2 regions of the Pseudoalteromonas sp. CnMc7-15 genome follow, and region 1 is predicted to be linked to the other one. Evidence: predicted binding sites of a transcription regulator. Region 1 holds the regulator's gene; the other holds the start of a gene.
The links. The regulator FliA, encoded in region 1, starts transcription of late flagellar genes. The targets are predictions, from matches to a motif close to CTAAAGNTNNNNNNNNNNNNGCCGATA.

Region 1 (10,843 bases):
GTGAACCTTCCATCTTATTGACCTCCGGGATGCTTCGTACAGTGTTATCACGTTTTGTGAAGCACACCATCCCAGGGCTGAAGGTGATGTCTTACCAAGAAGTGCCCGATGAGCGTCAAATTAAGATTGTTAGCTCCGTTGGACAGCAATAGATCGGAAAGCCGGTTGTGAGAGGGTAATATTATGAAAATCAAACGCTTTTTTGCTAAAGATATGCGTACAGCACTGAAAGAAGTAAAAGATGAGCTGGGTGTTGACGCGGTGATCATGTCGAACAAAAAGCTTGCAGATGGCGTTGAAATCGTTGCTGCTATTGACCATGAACGCCCAGCAGCCGCACCGAAAAGCGCTCCCCAGCAGCAAATGCAGCCGCGCGCCACTGAGCAGCGTATGGTACGTCCACAAACACGTACGCAACGTCCTGAGCCACAAAGTCACAATGGTGTGGCTGATTCATTGCAGGCGTTGTTAGAGCGTCAGAGTCCGAAACCAAAGAACGCTGCTCTCGCCGACATGTTTTCGCAATCAGGTATTGATATGAGCGCGCCTGAAGAGCCCGTTGAGCAGCCTCAGCGTCGCGCTGCGCCGGCCAATAACTACGCTCCGCAGCCAACGCTAGCAGAGCCAACGCAAGCCCGCGCTGCAGCGCAGTCCATGGGTGATGATTTAGACGGTGACGGTTTTGATGAGCTACACCGCCAGCCCAATGATTCTGTACAGCAAGAGGCCATGGACAGCGAAGAGATCAGTGCCATGCGCGATGAGATGAATGCCATTCGTCAGCTTCTTGAACATCAAGTATCCGGCCTATTACATCAGGACCGAGCGCGCCGCGATCCAACTCGTGCCTGCTTCATCGAGCGCTTGCAGGGCATGGGTATCGACACTGAAGTGGCTGAGCAGTTAGTGCGTTATGTACCAGACGACGTATCGCGCAAGCAAGCATGGAGTGCAGCCTTGGATATGGTGCAAAAGCAGCTACACACCACCAATAATGAGATTTTACGTCATGGCGGCGTATATGCGTTGGTCGGCCCTACTGGCGTAGGCAAAACCACAACGGTTGCAAAACTGGCCGCATTAGGGGCGCAAAAATATGGCGCTGACAAGGTTGCGCTGATCACCACGGATACATACCGTATCGGTGCTTACGAGCAGCTAGCAACTTATGGACGCATCATTGGTTGCCCTGTGAAGCAAGTAAAAGATGCCAATGAATTGGCCGATGTGCTTTATCAATTACGCAATAAACGTCTAGTATTAATTGACACTGCGGGAATGAGCCAGCGCGATTTACGTTTAAGTGAGCAATTAAACACGCTCATGCGTAGTACGCGAGTCGATATTCGTAGCTATTTAGTGCTCAGTGCCACAGCACAACATGAAGTGCTTCAAGAAACCGTAAGGCACTTCCAAAAAGTTGACTTAAGTGGTTGTATTTTCACCAAACTTGATGAAAGTCTAAGTTTAGGCGAGATTATTAGTGTAGCGATTCAAAATCGCTTACCAATAGGGTATCTTACTAACGGTCAACGCGTTCCAGAAGATATTCGCGTTGCTAACTCAGAAAAAATGGTTAGAAAAGCTGAACAATTGTTTATCAAACGCCAAAAAACACAAAAATCAGCGGCACCAGCAGGGCGCCAAACAGTGGCGTCTCAGGCAGTAGGAATGTATGATTAACACAGTGCACGATCAAGCAAGTGGCCTTCGAAAAATGAATCAAAACAATAGCCAAGGCGTAAAAGTAATCGCCGTGACCGGTGGCAAAGGGGGCGTCGGTAAAACCAATGTCTCTTTGAATTTAGCTATTGCCATGGGTCAGCAAGGCAAACGAGTCTTAGTGTTAGATGCTGACCTAGGACTGGCAAACTGTGACGTTATGCTTGGTCTGCGTGTTGAAAAGAACCTTTCTCATGTTCTAAGCGGTGAGTGCGAACTGCGCGATATACTGGTAACTGGGCCTGCGGGCATTCGTATTGCGCCGGCAACATCGGGGTCACAGAGCATGGTTGAACTGAGTGCTGCAGAGCATGCAGGTTTAATCCGTGCGTTTAGCGAGCTCGATAACGACTTTGATGTCCTCATTGTCGACACCGCCGCCGGTATCTCCGATATGGTACTGAGCTTCTCGCGTGCTGCGCAAGACGTTGTGGTGGTGGTCTGCGATGAGCCAACCTCGATTACCGATGCCTATGCGCTGATCAAGGTGCTTAGTCGTGAACATGGCGTATACAAATTCAAAGTCGTTGCCAATATGGTGCGCAGCCAGCGTGAAGGGCAAGACTTATTTGCCAAACTCTCCAAAGTAACCGACCGATTTTTAGATGTGGCGCTCGAATTAGTGGCCACCGTGCCCTATGATGAAAACATGCGTAAATCAACGCGTCGCCAGAAAGCCGTCGTGGAGTTATTCCCTAACTCACCCGCTTCGGTATCGCTGAAAAGTCTCGCTGGCAAGGCACTAAAATGGCCAACCCCTAATCAACCATCGGGGCATTTGGAGTTCTTCATTGAAAAGCTGGTCAATAATTAACTGTTGTTCGGATTTATGAATAAAGTGGCTGGATATCAAGATCAATTACAATTAAACACTCTGGTCGAGCGCCATGCCGCGCTGGTCAAGCGTGTCGCATGTCATTTGCTGGCTCGACTGCCAGCGAGTGTGCAGCTCGATGATCTCATTCAGTCCGGCATGATTGGCCTCATAGAGGCATCAAAGACCTTTGACGCCAGTAAAGGCGCCAGCTTTGAGACGTTTGCTGGTATTCGTATTCGTGGTGCGATGCTTGATGAAGTACGACGGGGAGATTGGGCTCCACGATCGGTACATCGCAATAGCCGCGCTGTAGCTACCGCTGTACATGAATTGGAAACCTCCCTGGGTCGGGAACCAAAGGATGTTGAAGTAGCTGAAAAACTTGATATTTCGCTCGATGAATACCATCATATTTTAAACGATGTTAATTGCTCTAAAGTGCTCGGTATCGAAGACTTAGGTGTCGATGAAGATGTACTCACCCCGAGCAGTGAACAATCTCAAACGGGGCGGCCCTACACCAGCGTTCACAACGAACGCTTTAACCAAGCATTAGTAGCGGCAATTAATTCTCTCCCCGAGCGTGATGCATTGGTATTATCGTTGTACTATAACGATGAAATGAATTTAAAAGAAATTGGGCAAATACTGGACGTAAGTGAGTCCCGTGTGAGTCAGATACATGGTCAGGCAATGATTAAGCTCAAAGCGAAAGTCAATGACTGGGTCAATTAGTAGTAAGAATAAAGGTTCATACCTCACTGGAGGATACTTTGGATAAAAACATGAAAATTCTCGTGGTCGATGACTTTTCCACTATGAGAAGAATCATTAAAAACCTATTGCGTGATTTAGGCTTTACCAACGTGCAAGAAGCGGACGATGGTAGTACCGCGCTGCCCATGTTGCAAAACCAAGAGTTTGACTTTGTGGTTACCGATTGGAACATGCCAGGTATGCAGGGTATCGATTTGCTCCGTGCAATTCGCGCCGACGACAGCTTAAAGCACATTCCAGTACTGATGGTAACTGCAGAGGCGAAGAAGGAACAAATCATTGCCGCTGCCCAAGCTGGCGTGAACGGTTACATCGTTAAGCCCTTTACCGCAGCTACATTAAAAACCAAGCTGGATAAAGTATTTGAGCGCTTAGGTTAACCGAGAAGGAGAGGTTTATGTCAGCTCCCGCTGCACCTCACATTACCCTAGAGCAAGCCAAACAGCTTGTATCGTTTCTTGAGCAAGGTGAGCAGGAGAAAGCCGATCAGCTGATCCTCGATGCTGCCTCCAAGGAACAGTCCGAACTGTTTGCTGAGGTTGGCAAGTTGACGCGGCAACTTCACGAGTCGTTGAAGAATTTCCAACTCGATACGCGCTTGAACGACCTCACGCAAGAAGCCATTCCCGATGCTAAGCAGCGTCTTAATTACGTGATGGAAATGACCGAGCAGGCGGCAAATAAAACCATGGATGCCGTGGAAGCCAGTTTGCCCATCGCTGAGCAGCTATCCACTGAACTACATCAAATTAAACCCATTTGGGATAAATTGATGCGTCGCGATCTCGAATTAGGTGAGTTCAAGCAGTTGTGTCATCAGCTTGATAGCTTTATGAACCGCTCTCAAGGCAGCACAGTGGAGCTGCACGACCTTCTTAACAATGTGCTGATGGCGCAAGACTACCAAGATTTAACAGGGCAAGTAATTCGCCGCGTAATCGAGCTGGTGCGCGAGGTAGAAGACAGCCTTATTAATTTATTAACTGTGTTTGCGGGCAACGAAGGTGAAGAACCGGTGGTTGAACAACAAAAAGCAAAACCAGCTGTGAACGCAGAAGGTCCAGAAGGGCCAATTATAGACACAGAATCACGTGATGACGTGGTCTCAGGCCAAGATGAAGTAGACGACTTGTTGTCTAGTTTAGGCTTCTAAAGAGGAGAGCGGCTGCATGAGCTTTGAAGTAGATGAAGATATTTTACAGGACTTTTTAGTCGAAGCAGGTGAGATATTGGAGCAGCTCTCTGAGCAGTTAGTAGAGCTTGAAAATAACCCTGATGATAAAGACTTGCTCAACGCTATCTTCCGGGGCTTCCACACTGTTAAAGGGGGAGCTGGGTTCCTTGGCATGAATGAGCTGGTGGATGCCTGTCATGGTGCTGAGAATGTGTTTGATATTCTGCGCCAAGGTAAGCGCCAGGTTACTTCTGAACTGATGGACGTGATCCTGCAAGCGCTCGATACAATTAACGACATGTTTGCGCTTATTCAAGCACGAGAGCAGCCGCAACCTGCAGACCCTGAGTTACTTGCCGTATTGCATAAACTGAGCGAACCTGAATCCGAAGATGAGGCACCTATTGCTGTGCCTGAACCTGCCGCAACTCCGAGTGAACCTGTTGTTGAACCCGAACCTGTGCCTGAAAATGTCGCATCAGGGGCCGATGATTTTGGCGATGATATTTTGTTCGATGCGCCAAGTGCTGACAGTGACGAAGGCGAAGCGATTGACGAAATCACCGAAGATGAATTCGAAAGTTTGCTGGATGAATTGCACGGCCAAGGCAAAGGCCCGTCTGTGGGTGAAGGGTCAGCGGATGCTGGGACATCCGGTAATGATGAAGATATTACCGATGATGAGTTCGACTCGCTACTAGACGAATTACATGGAGCAGGCAGCTTTGGTGCCATTAGCGATAATGGCTCCACGCCGAGCGTCGAAGAGCAAGGAGCTGCGCAGCAGAGTGTACCGACTACACCGGGCGAATCAGAGTCGGCCAGTGGTGGTGATGAAGACATTACCGAAGATGAATTTGATGCGCTGCTTGATGAGCTGCACGGCAAAGGCAATGCGCCTAAAGCAAGCTCTGCAGAAGCTTCGCCAGCGCCGGTTGAAAAGCCTGCGGCGCCAGTAAGCCAAAGTAAAGCTAAAGACACACCGCCGGCAACGCCAGCGCCTAGTAAAGCGCCAGCGGCCGCAAAACCAGCGCCGAGTACGGCGAAGGGGAGCACCCCGCCTAGCAGTGGTGATGCCAAAAAACCGGCACCTAAAGCCGCGCCACCGCCACAAGCAGAAACGACAGTGCGCGTCGATACCAAACGACTAGACCAGATCATGAATATGGTGGGTGAGCTGGTATTGGTACGTAATCGTCTTATTACCTTAGCGAATAATAACAACAGTGAAGCTATGGGTAAGGCTATCTCAAATCTTGACGTGGTCACCGCCGACCTACAAGGTGCGGTGATGGCAACTCGGATGCAGCCAATTAAGAAAGTATTTGGCCGCTTCCCACGTGTGGTACGTGACCTTGCCCGCAGCTTACAAAAAGATATTTCCTTGGTCCTTGAAGGGGAAGAGACTGATTTAGATAAAAACCTTGTCGAAGCCCTAGCTGACCCACTCGTGCACTTAGTACGTAACTCAGTGGACCATGGTATTGAGATGCCTGATGTTCGAGAAGCAGCAGGTAAACCTCGCACCGGTACGGTGCGCTTATCGGCTTCTCAAGAAGGCGACCACATTCTCCTGAGCATCCACGATGATGGCGCAGGGATGGATGCCGAAAAACTGAAAAAAATCGCTATTAGCAAAGGGGTTATTGATCACGACCAGGCCGCCCGGTTGAGTGACACGGAAGCCTATAACCTTATTTTTGCCCCTGGATTCTCCACCAAAGAGGAAATTTCTGATATTTCTGGGCGTGGTGTGGGTATGGATGTGGTGAAAACCAAGATCAGCCAGCTTAACGGCACCATTAATATCGACTCACAGCTCGGTATTGGTACCCGTCTAGATATCAAAGTACCGCTGACGCTTGCTATTTTGCCAACGCTGATGGTGATTGTTGGTGAACAAACCTTTGCTCTGCCATTGGCGGCTGTTAGTGAGATTTTCCACCTTGATTTGACCAAAACTAACATTGTTGATGGCCAGCTCACCATTATTGTGCGTGAAAAAGCTGTACCACTATTTTATTTAGAGCATTGGTTAGTCAAAGGTGCGGACCGCACCCAACGTAAAGCCGAAGGCCATGTCGTCATCGTTCAAATTGGTACTAAAAAGGTCGGCTTTGTGGTGGATTCGCTGATTGGTCAAGAGGAAGTAGTCATAAAGCCTCTGGATGCGTTGCTGCAAGGCACACCAGGTATGGCCGGGGCGACAATTACCTCAGACGGTGGCATAGCCTTAATTCTAGACGTGCCAAGCATGCTAAAACATTACGCTGGGCGCTCCAGCGTTAACTAAAATCGAGTATTAAATGGCTGTCAAAGTTCTAATAGTTGACGACTCAAGCTTTTTTCGTCGCCGGGTTACTGAAATTCTTGAAGGTGATGCCAATATCGAAGTCATTGATGCAGCTGTCAATGGCGCCGATGCAGTGGAAAAAGCAGTTAAGTTACGCCCAGATGTGATCACCATGGATGTGGAAATGCCAGTGTTAGATGGTATTTCTGCGGTGAAACAAATCATGGCGAAATCGCCAACACCTATTCTTATGTTTTCCTCACTGACGCGTGAAGGAGCCAGTGCCACACTGGATGCACTTGATGCCGGGGCATTGGATTTCTTACCGAAAAAGTTTGAAGACATCGCGCGCAACAACCAAGATGCGATTGAGATACTTCGACAAAAGGTGCGCGAGCTAGGACGTCGTCGTCTTTCGCGTTTTAATCGCCCAACGACCTCGACAACGGCATCGTCACCAGCGCGCCCCAGTGTCACCACACGCAGTTCAGCGCAACCTGATAGAAGCTTTAACCAAGGAGCTTCGACTCGGCCTCAAAGCGCTAGCCAATTCAAGCCCAGCGGCAAAAAGTACAAGTTGGTGGCTATTGGCACCTCTACCGGGGGGCCTGTGGCACTGCAAACGATTCTGACCAAGCTGCCAGCCAATTTTCCTCATCCTATTTTGCTTATCCAGCATATGCCGGCCGCATTTACTCCTGCGTTTGCGCAGCGCTTGAATAACCTTTGCAAAATCAAGGTAAAAGAAGCGCAACAGGGAGACCGTTTGCAACCTGGAACGGCGTATCTTGCACCAGGTGGTCAGCAAATGATGTTTGATGGCCGGGCTCAACAGCAAACTCTGAAGGTATTTCAAGACGACAACCCAAGAATTACTTATAAACCCAGTGTTGATGTTACTTTTGCCAGTAGCGCAAAAGCATTTGGCGGTGATGTATTAGCCATTGTGCTGACCGGGATGGGCGCTGATGGTCGTGAAGGTGCGCGGATGCTCAAACAATCAGGCTCACGGGTTTGGGCGCAGGACGAGCAGTCTTGTGTTGTGTATGGCATGCCGCAAGCGATAGCCAGTGCCGGTTTGCATGACCACCAAGTGGCTCTTGACGATGTTGCCGCGCATTTACTCAAGGAAGTCGGCTGTGGATAAACTTTCCATAATTGGCCTTGCTGTTGCCATTATCGCCATTACCTTAGGCTATAGCCTCGAGGGCGGTATGGTTTCAGGGCTAATTGATGGACCGGCACTGATCATTGTCCTTGGCGGCACTTTAGGTGCCGTGATGTTGCAATCGCAACTAGCGACCTTCAAAAAGGCCTTGGGAGTCTTTAAGTGGGTATTTGTTCCCCCGTTTTATGATACCCAAGCTGGGATTGAGCAAATTAAATCGTGGGCCAGTACCGCACGTCAAAAAGGGTACCTGGCTCTTGAGGAACAAGCACTCGTAAGTGAAGACCCTTATGCGGCTAAAGGCTTAAGCTTGCTGATTGATGGCTCTCATGAGCAGCGCTTACGTGACACCCTAGAAATCGAGCTTATGTTAGAGCGCGAGCGGTTGCTAGATGCAGCTCGGGTTTACGAGGCCATGGGAGGATATGCGCCGACCATTGGTATTTTAGGGGCTGTGCTCGGGCTCATTCAGGCGATGGCATACATTAGTGAGCCCGATAAATTGGGTGCTGGGGTCGCCACCGCATTTTTGGCCACGATTTATGGCGTGGGCTTTGCCAACTTGTTATTCCTGCCCGTTGCCAACAAGCTAAAGCAAGTGATTGAAGAAAAAATGCTCTATCATGAGCTCATCGCTGAGGGCATCATGGCAATGCAGCAGGGAGAGACGCCCGCAAATATAGAGTTGAAACTCGAGGCTTACTGCGCTGAGCGCCATGTTAGTGCAGGGTACTAATATGATGCGTATTCGTCACCGCCGAGGTCATGTAAAGGAGTCGCAACACACCCACCGTTGGCTCGTTTCTTACGCTGACTATATGACCATTATGTTCGCCTTGTTCGTGGTCATGTACGCGATTGCTATCAATAAAAAAGACGAAGAGTTTGCTATTTTCTCGCAGACTTTGGAGCAATTTTTTGACCGTGCTACCCAAGTGACTCAACCCATATTAACTGAGCAGCAGCAATCCACAGGAGACGGTGTGTTGCAACAACCACTGCCCGTCAATGACAATGTGTTAGAAGGTGAGAGTATTGTCAAAGAGCCTATTCGTGGCTCAAAGTTGATTCCAGAGCAAGCAGACGTGAGTCTTATCGAGCAAAAAGAGCTCGGAGAGCCTTTAGAAACTTTGTTAGATAAGTTAACTGGCACTTTGCTTAATGAAATTCGCCAAGGTGATGCACAGCTCCAACTGAATGAGAACTGGCTTACTATTGAGATGAGTTCGGGGCTGCTTTTTCCGAGCGCCAGCGCCACAGTGACGAATCGCGCCGAACAAGTGGTGGCTCGTATTGCTGAGATCATTTCGCCAATGCGCAATTACTTGCGTGTGCGTGGCTATACCGATGACCGCAGTATCAATAACGAAATGTTTCGCTCCAATTGGCAGTTATCAGCGGCACGTGCAGCGGCGGTAGTCAAAGAGTTGCAAACCCTGGGCATAAACCCTGCGCGAATGGCGTTGGAAGGGTATGGGCAGTACACCCCTTTTGCTGACAATGATACTGCCCAAGGGCGGGCGCAAAATCGTAAAGTGGTCATCGCAATTTCAAAGTTTGCCTTGCCACTGCAAGAGGCCCGGCAACAAGACAGTGCCGTTGAATCAGTTGAGCCCGCAGTGGAGCAAGAGCTGCCAAGCACTGACAATACAATAAAAATAATACAACTACCCCATGGCGGTATTCGTATTACGACGCGCAATGAGGAACAGCAATAATGAAGGTATGGACGGTCGCGAACCAAAAAGGCGGGGTGGGTAAAACCACCACAACGGTGTCTTTAGGCGGTCTATTGGCTGAACAAGGAAAGCGTGTCTTATTAATTGATACCGACCCTCACGCGTCGCTTACCTACTATTTTGGTATTGATTCAGAGGCCATCGAAGTGAGTGCTTACGATGTTTTCACTCGCGGTAAAAATATGGCGAGTGAGGAAATACTGCAATCGCTGTGTCCATCCGGTGTCGAAAATATTGATATTCTGCCGGCTACCATGGCCATCGCCACGCTTGATAGAAGCATGGGTAATAAAAACGGCATGGGGTTAATACTTAAAAAGGTATTAGCGAAAATCAGCGAACATTATGACTATGCCATTCTCGATTGCCCGCCGGTACTTGGGGTGTTAATGGTGAACGCGTTGGCAGCAAGCGAGCGCGTGCTCATACCTGTGCAAACTGAGTTTCTTGCGCTCAAAGGACTAGATCGCATGATGCGCACGATGGAGTTGATGCAGCAGAGTGCACAAACCTATAGCTATCAATACACGGTGGTCGCGACTATGTATGATAAGCGCACTAATGCCTCTTTGGATGCATACAAAAAACTGCGCGCTACGTATCATGACAGTGTTTGGCCGGGTGTGATCCCCATTGATACCAAGTTTCGCGATGCCAGCCTTGCGCAGCAGGTGCCTAGTAAGCACTGTGCTAAGGCGCGAGGCGTACAAGCCTACCGTGCGCTCTTAGACTATTTGCAAAACAAGCAGGTGGATGCATGAGTGGTCCTAATGAAAAGGTGATGAAGGAGTACCTCAGCGCGCTACTTAAAGAAGAAGCAGAGCCTAGGCGGGTAGCTAAGCCGGTCATCACTGAATCCCCTCAGGCAAATAAACTTGAGCCACTTGAAAAGTTACTTGCGCAGGCAGAGCAGCAAGCACAGGCTCGCGAGCAACAGCAACAGCAACAGCAACAGCAACAGCAACAGCAACAGCAACAGCAACAGCAACAGCAACAGCAACAGCAACAGCAACAGCAACAGCAACAGCAACAGCAACAGCAACAGCAACAGCAACAGCAATCCAGCACGCACGTTGAGGATATTGCTCGGGCAATTAATAAGGCAAAACCTGCATCCTCAGGCACTAAGCTGCGCGCGCCACAGGCGGCGCGA
Region 2 (10,843 bases), on a different contig from region 1:
AAGTAGGCGGGGCGATTTGTCGTGGCCTATATCACCCCCAGGATCCGTTTTGTAAGAACCGCCAAGCTGATGACAGTAAATACACCCTTGATCACTTTTTTGTGAAGTTATTGCACATAGGTGAGAGCATGAACACGGCTAGTGCTCGATATGAAGCACATAAGCGCACGCAGTACATGCACGATTTCTTACGCCAACTCGGCGAAGAGATAGGTATTGCCTATGAGTAACCCACCGTTATTGCGTGGCGTACACCATTGCCATATACAAGTGCATGATATTGAGGTTGCATTGGCGTTTTATCGTCAAGTAATGGGTTTTGATATCGTCCCCGAGTTGGCTTTTTGGTTTGAACAGCAACACGATGGACCGCTTATGCTGCAAGATCAGGCAAAGTCGATTTGCTTGGCTTTATTTGTTGGTGATAAAAAAAGCAACGGCATCGCGTTTCGTTGCGATGCGTTAGCCTTTGTGCACTGGCAACAGCACCTGCACGATTGCGATATCAAGGTCACGCGAGCCGATCATCAGGTATCTTGGTCATTGTACTTTCGTGATCCCAGCGACAATGTCCATGAAATTACCTGTTATGAATATGAGGCCGTTGCTGAGCTGCTCTAGCTTGGATATTGTGCTTTAACAGCAAGAATATCGTCCAAACAAGCCATAAAAATATCCACCAGTTCGGGGTCAAAGTGCTTGCCTTTCTCTTCTTGAAGTAACTGCACGGCTTTGTCGATTGGCCAAGGTTCTTTGTATGGCCGCTTCGAAGTCAGTGCGTCGAATACATCGGCAATGGCACATATACGGCCCTCTATGGAGATCTCTTCGCCCTGTAAGCCATTTGGGTAGCCGTTGCCATCAAAGCGCTCATGGTGCTCAAGGGCAAGTCGGTGGGCAAGTTGGATTAATGCAGAACTTGAGCCTGCCAAGATATCCGCACCAATGCTGGCATGAGTTTGCATTTGCCGGTATTCGTCTTGATCCAAGCGCCCAGGTTTAAGAAGAATATTATCGGGGATACCGATTTTGCCAATATCATGCATTGGCGCCGCAAGCAGCAACGACTCGGCATGGGCCTCATTAAAGCCATAAGCGCGCGCGATGATGTGGCAATAACGACTCATGCGAATTATGTGTTGTCCGGTTTCATTGTCTTTGTATTCGGCTGCATGACTCAGGCGTTGGATCAATTCAAGTTGCGCGGCTTTGAGTAAGTCAGCTTGCACTAAAGACAAATGATTTTTAACCCGCGCTTTGACGATTGCTGGGCTGATTGGCTTAGTAATGTAATCAACCGCGCCTTTGGCAAAGCCTTGCGTTTCATCTACTTCGTCTTGCATGGCGGTCACAAAAATAACCGGAATAGCCTGCGTACTTGGCCGTTGCTTTAACAGTTCACATACTTCAAAGCCAGACATATCTGGCATCATAACATCAAGTAAAATGAGCGCGGGTTGCTTGCTATGAGCTAATTCCAAAGCTTGAGGCCCTGATTTTGCAAATATAAGGCGATAGTCATTTCCTAATACTTGATTTAAAACCTTAAGGTTCGTCGGCTCATCATCTACAGCTAGGAGAGTCGGCTTTTGTGTCTCAATCATGTTGCACACTCTGCAGTTGCTCAAGTAATTGCTCAATAGCGACTTTTGCCGCCGCAAACTCGAATTCGTTAATGAGATTCGCGATATCCATTACTTGTTTATGCCATTGTTGTGGCGTTGCCGCAATAAGTTGTTCACTGTGTTCACTATCATATTCAAAGTTATCGCATAACTGCGCAACCTCTCGCAATAATTGCTTAAAGTCCTCATCGCTATGGTGACTTCTCACGACTTTGCTAGGCGCGTCAGTGTGGTTTTGCAGATATTGATAGAGCTCATCAATACAGCTGAATAGAGCAAACCGATGAGGGTCTTGAACCTGCTTTTGTCGTTCAATCGACTTTAATGTATCGGCTAATTTGGGCAGGGCTAGATTACCGGCTAATCCTTTTAATGTATGCACGTCAACAAGCTGATCGGCGCTGAGCTGATCATACTTACTCAGTGTTCGCAGCTGCTCATTGCGCTGCCTATAGAAGTGCTTTAGTTCCTTGAGGTAGTGCGCTTTTGAACCCCACAGCTCCGCTCCTTGGGTTTCGTTGACCAGCTGTTGGCTGTCGTGGGCGGTGGCGTTAGTTTGTGCGAATACATGTGCAGCCAAATCGATATCGAGAACGCGGGCTATTTCCGTTAGTAAATCGCTCAGCACCACAGGTTTGCTGGCAAAGCCGTCCATTCCAGCGGCTTTAGCCGCTTCACGGTCACTGCCCATGACACTGGCCGTTAAAGCAATAACGGGCGTTGTAGCAACCTCGTTGTGCTGCTCATATTGACGCAATTGTCGGGTTGCTTGGAGACCATCACACTTGGGCATATGAATATCCATCAACACAATGTCATAACTATTACTTGTGGCCAGTTGCACTGCTTGCTCGCCGTCATCAGCGGCCTCTACTTGATGACCGAGTTTAGCTAGGCGTAGTTGCAGTAGCTCGCGGTTTTGCGGTACATCATCAGCCACCAGTATTCGCAATTTAGGCATTTCGCTAAGTGGGGTCAATGAGCTCTGCTCATTGATGTGCTCGCCCGCTACCTGTTTTAGGGGCAGGGTAAAGTAAAATGTACTACCTTGGCCCAAGGTGCTGGTGACGCCTATATCCCCGCCCATAAGTTGTACGAGCTGGCGGCTAATGGTAGTGCCTAGACCGGTGCCGCCAAAACGCCGCGTGGTACTGTCGTCTGCTTGCTCGAAGGGGTTGAAAATAGCACCCACCCGCTCGGGGGCGATACCAATGCCAGTATCAACCACCTCAAAATAGACACCTTGATTATCGCCGCGAACATTGACGGTGACACTGCCTTGCTCGGTAAATTTTACTGCGTTGCCGATTAAGTTGACTAATACTTGACGTAAGCGCTGCGGATCGCCGCGATAGTGCTCACCGAGATTACTATCCATATTCAGGGCAACCGAGAGCTGCTTATGTTCAGCGCTGTGATAAAAGCTGGAGACCACAGAGTCGACGAGAGCCAGCAAATTAAAGGGCACTGACTCAATACTCACTTTACCTTGCTCAAGCTTGGCGGAGTCTAAAATATCATTGAGTAAATGCAGCAAAGAGCGTGCAGATTGCAATACGTTGGTGAGTTGCTGACGCTGTTGTTTATTCAATGGGCTATCTAGCAGCACTTCAGAGAAGCCAATGATGGAGTTCATGGGCGTGCGTATTTCATGACTCATATTGGCTAAAAAGGCTTGCTTTGTCTCCGCTGCGGCTTCGGCTTTCTCTTTCGCTTTTACAAGCTCTTGCTCCATTTGTTGGCGCTCACTGATATCGACCAATACGCCTGCAATGAAAAGCTCTTCTCCTTCGGTATGCTCAAATGTTCCCTTATCAATCACCCATTTACGGCTGCCATCGCGACACTGTATTTGGTATTCAAAAGAGTAGTGTTTTTTTCCTTGTGCAAGTGCGCTGTATATTTGCTCGCGCACATAGTCGCTATGCTGCGCAGAGATAAGCATGTCAAAGTTAACACTGCCGTCGATAAACTGCTGGTCATCATAGCCGGTTAATTGTTTTACGATGGGGCTAATGTAGAGCATGCTCCAATGCTTATCTAAACGGCAGCGAAAAGCCACGCCGGGCATATTAGTTAACAAAGTGCGATAATGACGCTCTTGTTGGGCAAGCTGATTTTGCATCGCCTTTTGTGCGCTCAAGTCAGTAATAAAACCTACAAACATGCGCTTTTGTCCGGGAATAGCGACTTCACCAACCCCCAAACGAATGGGGATCAGCGCGCCATTTTTATGTTCGGCGTTGACCTCACGTCCGGAACCAATAATGTTTTTAATGCCGGTACTTTGGTAGGCACTTAAGTAATTATCATGTTGATTGGCGATTTCTTGTGGCATCAGCATTTTTACGTTTTCGCCAATCACTTCATCGCGATGATACCCGAGTATACGTTCGGCTCCGGCGTTGAAGCTCAGTACTTGGCCTTTCGCGCTAATGGTAATAATGCCATCGACGGCGGTATTGAGGACCGCTTCAAGGCGTGATTGAGTGATAAGTTGTTGCTGAAGGGCCAAACGATAGCGCATCACACTGTGCAATAAAGCAATGAGACCACTGAGCAAGAGGCTTACAATAGCAATACTCAGAGCGAGATCGGTTACATGGCTATTATCGGTGAGCTCACTGTACACCGGGGATTGGGCCACAAATCGTGCCGCTTGCATCCCGGTATAATGCATGCCAGAGACTGCGCAGCCCATAACTATGGCGCTGAGAATACGATAACCGGTTTGCCCTAGAGTGCTGCGCCCTGTGGGTTGTAAATATAAATGAGCGGCCAGGCCGAGCCATGCAAGAATGACCGCCACTAATACAGAGACAACAAACCAAAGTGGGTCATAGCCTAGCATTGGCCCTAGGCGCATCGCGGCCATACCCGTGTAATGCATAACCCCTATGCCGGCGCCCAACAGCAGGGCACTGAGCGCAAGCTTGGCTCGAGAAGGGTTGTTCGTACTGAGTAAATGGAACCCTAAGGCAGTGGCTAAAAAGACAGGGATGAATGACACCACCGTCACTGTGAAATCATAGTCGACGCTGACGCATAAGCTAAATGCCAGCATTCCGATAAAGTGCATACTCCACACGCCAGCGGCAAAAGCGGCGGCACTTGCTGGCAGTGCCATGCGATAAAATGGAGTGTGGCGTTGTTGTTGAGCAAATTCCCTTAATTGCAGCGCAAAGAAAGATGCAAAAATGGCAACAGTGACCGAAAGTAACACTAAGGCCCAATCATAGCTGCCATTGACCAGCAATTCGGGAGCAGGGTCGGTAATAAAAAACTGAGAAAACATAAAGTACTTCGATACTCCAACAACGGATGCCAAGTGGCAATCACAGCCTAGCACAGTGAAAAACCACGTGTCGCGCACAAAAGTGAAAGCGCCCTGTATCTTACAATGACACTGATTGTTCTATCAGCGCAGCGACGGCTGAGTTTAGTTATTTATGAGTGCGCTGCAAGCTTACCCAAGAGCGTAATTACGGTATCATATTAGTAGCGCTGCAAAGGATGTACTTAATGTTAGCACATTGTTTGGCAAACTCTTTTAGTTCAAGTAATTACAACAAAGGTTTAGTATGAGTAGGCAATATGATGTGCACTACAGCCGTCGACGAACGCTAGCTTTGGTGGTCAAAAATCAGCAAGTGAGTGTGAAAGCACCTTATGGGGCATGTCGTGATTTCATTGCAGACTTCGTTGAGAGCAAACAGGCGTGGATAAACAAACAATTACATAAACAATCTGATATTGAAGCGGCTAGGTATAACCCTTGGCTACATCGTCGCATTATGCTTTTCGGTGAATTACGTGCAATAGAGGTAAGCGAGAGCTCACTTGAGCAGACAGATAACCAAACGATAAACATCGTAATCAGTAAGCGAGTGAAGCATCGCCAGCGCTATTTTAATCAACAGCTATTGGCACTGATGCACGATGAATTATCTGATCACTTATCGGCCCGCATAATGCAGTGGCAAAAGGTGATGAATATCGCCGCTAACGGCATTAGCGTTAAAGTGTACAAGCGTCGTTGGGGCAGTTGCGATTCGCGTGGTGAGTTATGTTTTAATACCTTGCTGGCAGGAGCTCCGCATTGGGTTATTGACTATGTCATAGTTCACGAGCTGGCGCACCGGGTACATATGGATCACAGCCATCAATTTTGGGCACTGGTTAATGGCTACTACGAGCATACCGACCAAGCACGGTTATGGCTTAAAGAGAATGCACATCTGTTGGATTTTGTACGATAGGAAAGTGGTGGAGGGAGCTGGATTCGAACCAGCGAAGGCAATGCCGTCAGATTTACAGTCTGATCCCTTTGGCCGCTCGGGAACCCCTCCAATAGAATGATGTGTGTTGTTAAGTGGTGGAGGGAGCTGGATTCGAACCAGCGAAGGCAATGCCGTCAGATTTACAGTCTGATCCCTTTGGCCGCTCGGGAACCCCTCCTAAACAACGGCGGCGATAATAGCAAACTCAGAGTCCAAGTAAAGAAAAAAACTAAAGAAAGCTGAAAAAAGGCCGATAACTGTTTAGAAGTAATTCAGGTTGAATAAAGTTTATGCAAGTTAAGCCCGTCATTCGTAACGAACTACAAATGGACTCGCAATTATGTCGCAGTGTCCATGAGGCCCGTCGTGGAGACTTTGCTTGGCTGTTAGCATCATTATCAGCAGATGCACTCGATTTTGCCCAGTTTCACCTTCCCAAATCGGAACTAGAATCTCACCAAGTGGATGAGCAGCAGTTGCGATTGCAGTTGGGCGCTGCGCCTGCAAAACCAACGGCATTACCGGATTACCAAATAGATAGAGCTCAGCATGACAGGGCATTATTGGCGCAAAGCTCAATGACAACTCTGCGCTTAAAAGAGTGTCTAACCCCCGAGCCTTTGGCAGTGCGAGACGACAAAACCTATGTTCCACTACCTATAATTGATAATTGCGATCCGAGCGTACAGGCAAAACATCATCGCCAATATGAGCCACTGAACGAGCCGCAAATGGATAGTGCAGCCTTTTACGATCAACTTGTGGATATTAATAAGTCCTCGTCTTTAGCATACGCGTAATGGCCTGCGCATAATGGCGCATGGCCAGTCAGAGCGCGCTAATCAGGGTGCAATAGCAGGTGCGAGCCAAGGGTTTCTTGTACTAATTAAGCGAATACCTAAAGCTGCCACTGGGCGGCGGTATCACATCAAGACATACAGCATTTTTTGAATTTATTGCCACTTAAGCATGGGCAGGGATCGTTGCGTCTAAGCTTTACATCAGCGGCTTCAAACAACCGCCCGCTGTCGTATTTCCACTGGTGGTGCTGTTGAATGAACTGTGAGCGTTCATGAATACAGTGAAGGGTATCAGCAATGATGTAAAAAGCCTTAAATTCAACATAGGCCAAAGCATCGCCAGGCTCATAATCCATTATCTGTAAGCGTACAAAATGCGCAGCTTGGGCAAATTCAGCCACTTCCTCTCTGGGGTTTTGTTCTAGGGCTTTATCTGAGCAGGTAAAACATAAGTAATCAATAGCTTGTTCACAAAATGCACTATAACGAGAGCGCATCAGGCTCTGGGCGTCGGGGGCATCAATAGCTCTACTTACAAACCGGCCGCAGCAATCAGCAAAAGGCTGCGGCAATCCACAATGGCACATCGCATTTTCTAACTACAAGGAATCACGCCAATATATTAGCAGACTTGTAACTGCGAGGGCACAGTTGTTTGTTCGCTGGCGTTATGCTCGGTAGTGAAACAGTAAAGCTGTGCTTTAGCTTGGTGGGTATTAAGTTGTAAGGCTTCGAGTTGTTGCTGTTTTAAAATGTCCGTCCAGGTGATCACCGCCGCAAAACGGCCATTTTGCAGCGCACAATTAAGCATGTACTCCATATCAACAACATGTTTAGCCCGAATTACCAGCAATTTATTCGTGTCGATAGAGCACGCGTCCAATAGGTGGCGGCTAGGCACATTGTCAGGGGCGACTAATAGCGTCCAGCCATTATTTTGATTGTAGCGATGAACGATTTTAAGCATCTCAAATGTTGCAGAGATCTCATCCTCAGTTTTTACGATATTGATCACATTAGGGTTATCTTGCTGATAGCTTTTAACATGACGAACACTTGCTGTATGTAACATAATTGCCTCGCTGTGGATTTTGTGAACCATATACAGTGTTTTATACAGTATGTGTATACAGTAGTTTATACAGTTATTCAGTGCAAGTTTTTTTTGTTTCTTTTTTAAACGTCTTGTTCGTTGCTTTAAACGCTTAGCGATACCGAAGAAGCTAAAGCCGTGTTTCGGTGCCAATATTGCTGTGTAAACATGCGGTCATTTGTCCGCATTTATGCTAGTATCCGCCGCTTCTATTTTACGTATCACTGTTTACTCCTATGTTCGAAAGACTGTTCAAAATAAAATCGCATGGAAGCTCCGTTAAGCGCGAGGTTATCGCAGGACTCACGACCTTTATCACCATGGTGTACATCGTGTTTGTCAACCCGGCAATGCTAGCAGAGGCGGGAATGGACCAAGGGGCAGCATTTGTAGCAACCTGTATTGCTGCTGCTATCGGTTGCTTCATTATGGGTTTTTGGGCGAATTATCCGTTAGCATTAGCGCCAGGCATGGGCTTAAATGCATTTTTTACCTACGGCGTAGTATTAGGTATGGGTTACACCTGGCAGGCGGCTTTAGCGGCGGTATTTATGTCGGGGTGTATCTTTTTAGCGTTGAGCCTATTTAAGGTCAGAGAGTGGATAATCAATGCCATTCCACTGGTACTTAAGCGCGCTATCGCCACGGGGATTGGCGCTTTTCTGGCGCTCATCGCACTGAAAAACGCGGGTATTGTTGTTGCCAGTCCAGCCACGCTCGTTCAGATGGGTGATATTACCAGCAGTGGGCCTTTGCTCGCTATCCTGAGCTTTTTCGTAATAGCGGCGTTGTTGTATCGTGATATCAAAAGCGGCGTATTGATCAGTATTATGTTGGTTACAGGCATTGCGTTATCCATGGGGCTGGTTGAATATCAAGGGGTGATCTCAGCGCCACCGTCCATCGCTCCTACCTTTATGCAATTAGATTTTGCCTCGGCGTTAGAGTTATCCATGCTCAGTGTCATTTTCGCATTCTTGTTTGTGGATTTGTTCGACACCTCAGGCACCTTAGTGGCGGTAACGCAAAAAGCGGGCTTAGCCGATGAGCAAGGGCGTATGCCACGTTTGGGTCGAGCACTGAGTGCCGATAGTACGGCGACAATTGCAGGCTCTATGCTTGGCACCTCTACGACCACTTCCTACATCGAGTCAGTATCCGGTGTGTCAGTGGGTGGGCGTACAGGTTTAACAGCTGTGGTGGTGGGCTGTTGCTTCCTACTGATGATGTTTTTTGCCCCTTTAGCAGCCATGGTTCCAGCTTATGCAACAGCGGGTGCGATTTTGTATGTCTCGGTGCTCATGCTGCAAAACCTTAAGCTGGTTGATTGGGATGATATGACAGATGCGATTCCAGTTGCCGTGGTGCTGTTGATGACGCCGTTAACTTTTTCCATTGCCCACGGCATTGCCCTTGGCTTTATCGCCTATACGGCGGTGAAATTAGTGTGTAACAAGGGGGCAGAGATTAGCTTGAGTGTGTGGATTCTAACAGTACTATTTTTGCTTAAGTTCATGTTTTTATCTTAGTAAGCAAGGTCATATATAACAGCTAAAAAGGCACAGCTATGACGCTGTGCCTTTATTTTTTGTATGAACCAACGAGCTTCAAAAAATCAGCCTCTATTGTCAATTGTCGCTCCTTGACGTCGCACTTCGTAGTTGTACTTCAGCATACTCAGATCATGGCTAGCCCTGCGTACAGGCGCAGCACTATGGGGAGTTTGGTTTCGGGTGTTGGCACACATAGCTGGGTGGTGTGTAGCTCAATGATTGAATCAATGATTGAAGGTGGTAAGAGGGTTGAGCGTAAGGTACTTATCCTGCTTGGCCCGGTACAGGCAGCAGATAGGCGATGTTTAATATCGGCCTATCTGTTATAGCTTGATTTACGCTGCTACCACTTTTTCTTTGGTGCGAATAACACATCCAAATCGTCTTTTTCTTCCTCTTCACGTTTTTTACGGGCGGAGGCGTTAGAGGCTTTCAACTCAGAGCTGATCTCATTGAGATAATCCTCAAGCTGATTTTTCTTATTCGTGACATAGTCGTCGCTGTAATTCAGGGCGGTAATCGTGGCATACGCCTTTTCGAAATACTGCCGTGCCGAGCCAACCATATTGGCGTTTCTTGCAGCCACGCCGCGCTTAATTTGGCTTTCAATATTTATTTTTAATTGCAGGCGCTCAAAGGTTTTGTCCTCTTGCATAAACACAGGGGTATCGATTTTGCCCTTGCTGTGTTCAGAGCGCATGATGGTGCGCAGTTTCTTTATTCCCTGTATCAATGAAATAAGCTGCTTGTCATGATCGGGAAGAGCAAAGTTCTCGCCCATATTGGCGCTCTCATCAACACCACTGGTTAAGCGAGTTTTTGCATCATTAAGCCGAGATTTAAGCTCTTTCGAGGAGGGAGATAACTCAACCATGGCGGCGAGCGCATCGTGAATTCGACGATAAAGAATCATCATCACATTATTAGATAACGGGATATTGACACTGTTGACCAGCACTTCTTCCGTCTCTTCAATTATTTTTTTTTGCTTTGCGAGCTCTTGGCGGCGCTGAGCTTCTTGCTTTTCTTTATGCTGTTGCACTGCACTTACCCAAACCGCAATAACGATAAGCGCGACAATTAACATAATAATGATAGAGACTATCATACCCCGATTCTCTTACTCATTGAGTTGCCCAATTACCACCCATCTTAACCGAAAGAACCTAGGTTGGGGTAGTAATACACGTTAAATTCATGAAATAACATTAAATAAAATAAGAGTATAGGAGAACATCGCAGCCTTGAACATAAATCAACAGTACCGAGACATAATTAAATGTGCTAGCCTAGCTAATCGCAATAGCTAAAATGTATAAGAAGATGGGCTCAAGGTGTTGATTTGCCTTCCCATTCACCAGGAAGATTAGGGTCTAGGCCACTGCGTATAACGCCTGGTGCAATCGCAAGTAAAATAATAATAGAAAGTAACAACGACCATGAAACTACAGCAGCTAAAGTATATTGTTGAGGTGCTTAATCACAACCTCAA

Region 2: MHM95_RS10730 (VC2046/SO_2500 family protein) is a predicted target of FliA. The motif match lies at 6,135-6,161, and genes of this name have one in related genera.

What each region holds. Positions count from the first base shown of each region.
Region 1 covers NZ_JAKRFT010000006.1:97,665-108,507, reverse strand. The annotation lists gene flhA (flagellar biosynthesis protein FlhA) at 1-152, shown strand, start outside; gene flhF (flagellar biosynthesis protein FlhF) at 184-1,683, shown strand; gene MHM95_RS15220 (MinD/ParA family protein) at 1,676-2,536, shown strand; gene MHM95_RS15215 (RNA polymerase sigma factor FliA) at 2,552-3,274, shown strand; gene cheY (chemotaxis response regulator CheY) at 3,313-3,696, shown strand; gene MHM95_RS15205 (protein phosphatase CheZ) at 3,714-4,469, shown strand; gene MHM95_RS15200 (chemotaxis protein CheA) at 4,486-6,783, shown strand; gene MHM95_RS15195 (chemotaxis response regulator protein-glutamate methylesterase) at 6,797-7,930, shown strand; gene MHM95_RS15190 (flagellar motor protein) at 7,923-8,687, shown strand; gene MHM95_RS15185 (OmpA family protein) at 8,689-9,669, shown strand; gene MHM95_RS15180 (ParA family protein) at 9,669-10,451, shown strand; gene MHM95_RS15175 (chemotaxis protein CheW) at 10,448-10,843, shown strand, end outside.
Region 2 covers NZ_JAKRFT010000004.1:62,790-73,632, reverse strand. The annotation lists gene MHM95_RS10765 (HD domain-containing protein) at 1-230, shown strand, start outside; gene MHM95_RS10760 (VOC family protein) at 223-621, shown strand; gene MHM95_RS10755 (HD domain-containing phosphohydrolase) at 618-1,604, opposite strand; gene MHM95_RS10750 (MHYT domain-containing protein) at 1,597-4,920, opposite strand; gene MHM95_RS10745 (YgjP-like metallopeptidase domain-containing protein) at 5,207-5,884, shown strand; tRNA gene MHM95_RS10740 (tRNA-Tyr) at 5,890-5,974, opposite strand; tRNA gene MHM95_RS10735 (tRNA-Tyr) at 5,999-6,083, opposite strand; gene MHM95_RS10730 (VC2046/SO_2500 family protein) at 6,196-6,705, shown strand; gene MHM95_RS10725 (YchJ family metal-binding protein) at 6,834-7,202, opposite strand; gene MHM95_RS10720 (SulA-like leucine-rich domain-containing protein) at 7,328-7,777, opposite strand; gene MHM95_RS10715 (NCS2 family permease) at 8,035-9,327, shown strand; gene MHM95_RS10710 (hypothetical protein) at 9,695-10,459, opposite strand; gene cysB (HTH-type transcriptional regulator CysB) at 10,791-10,843, shown strand, end outside.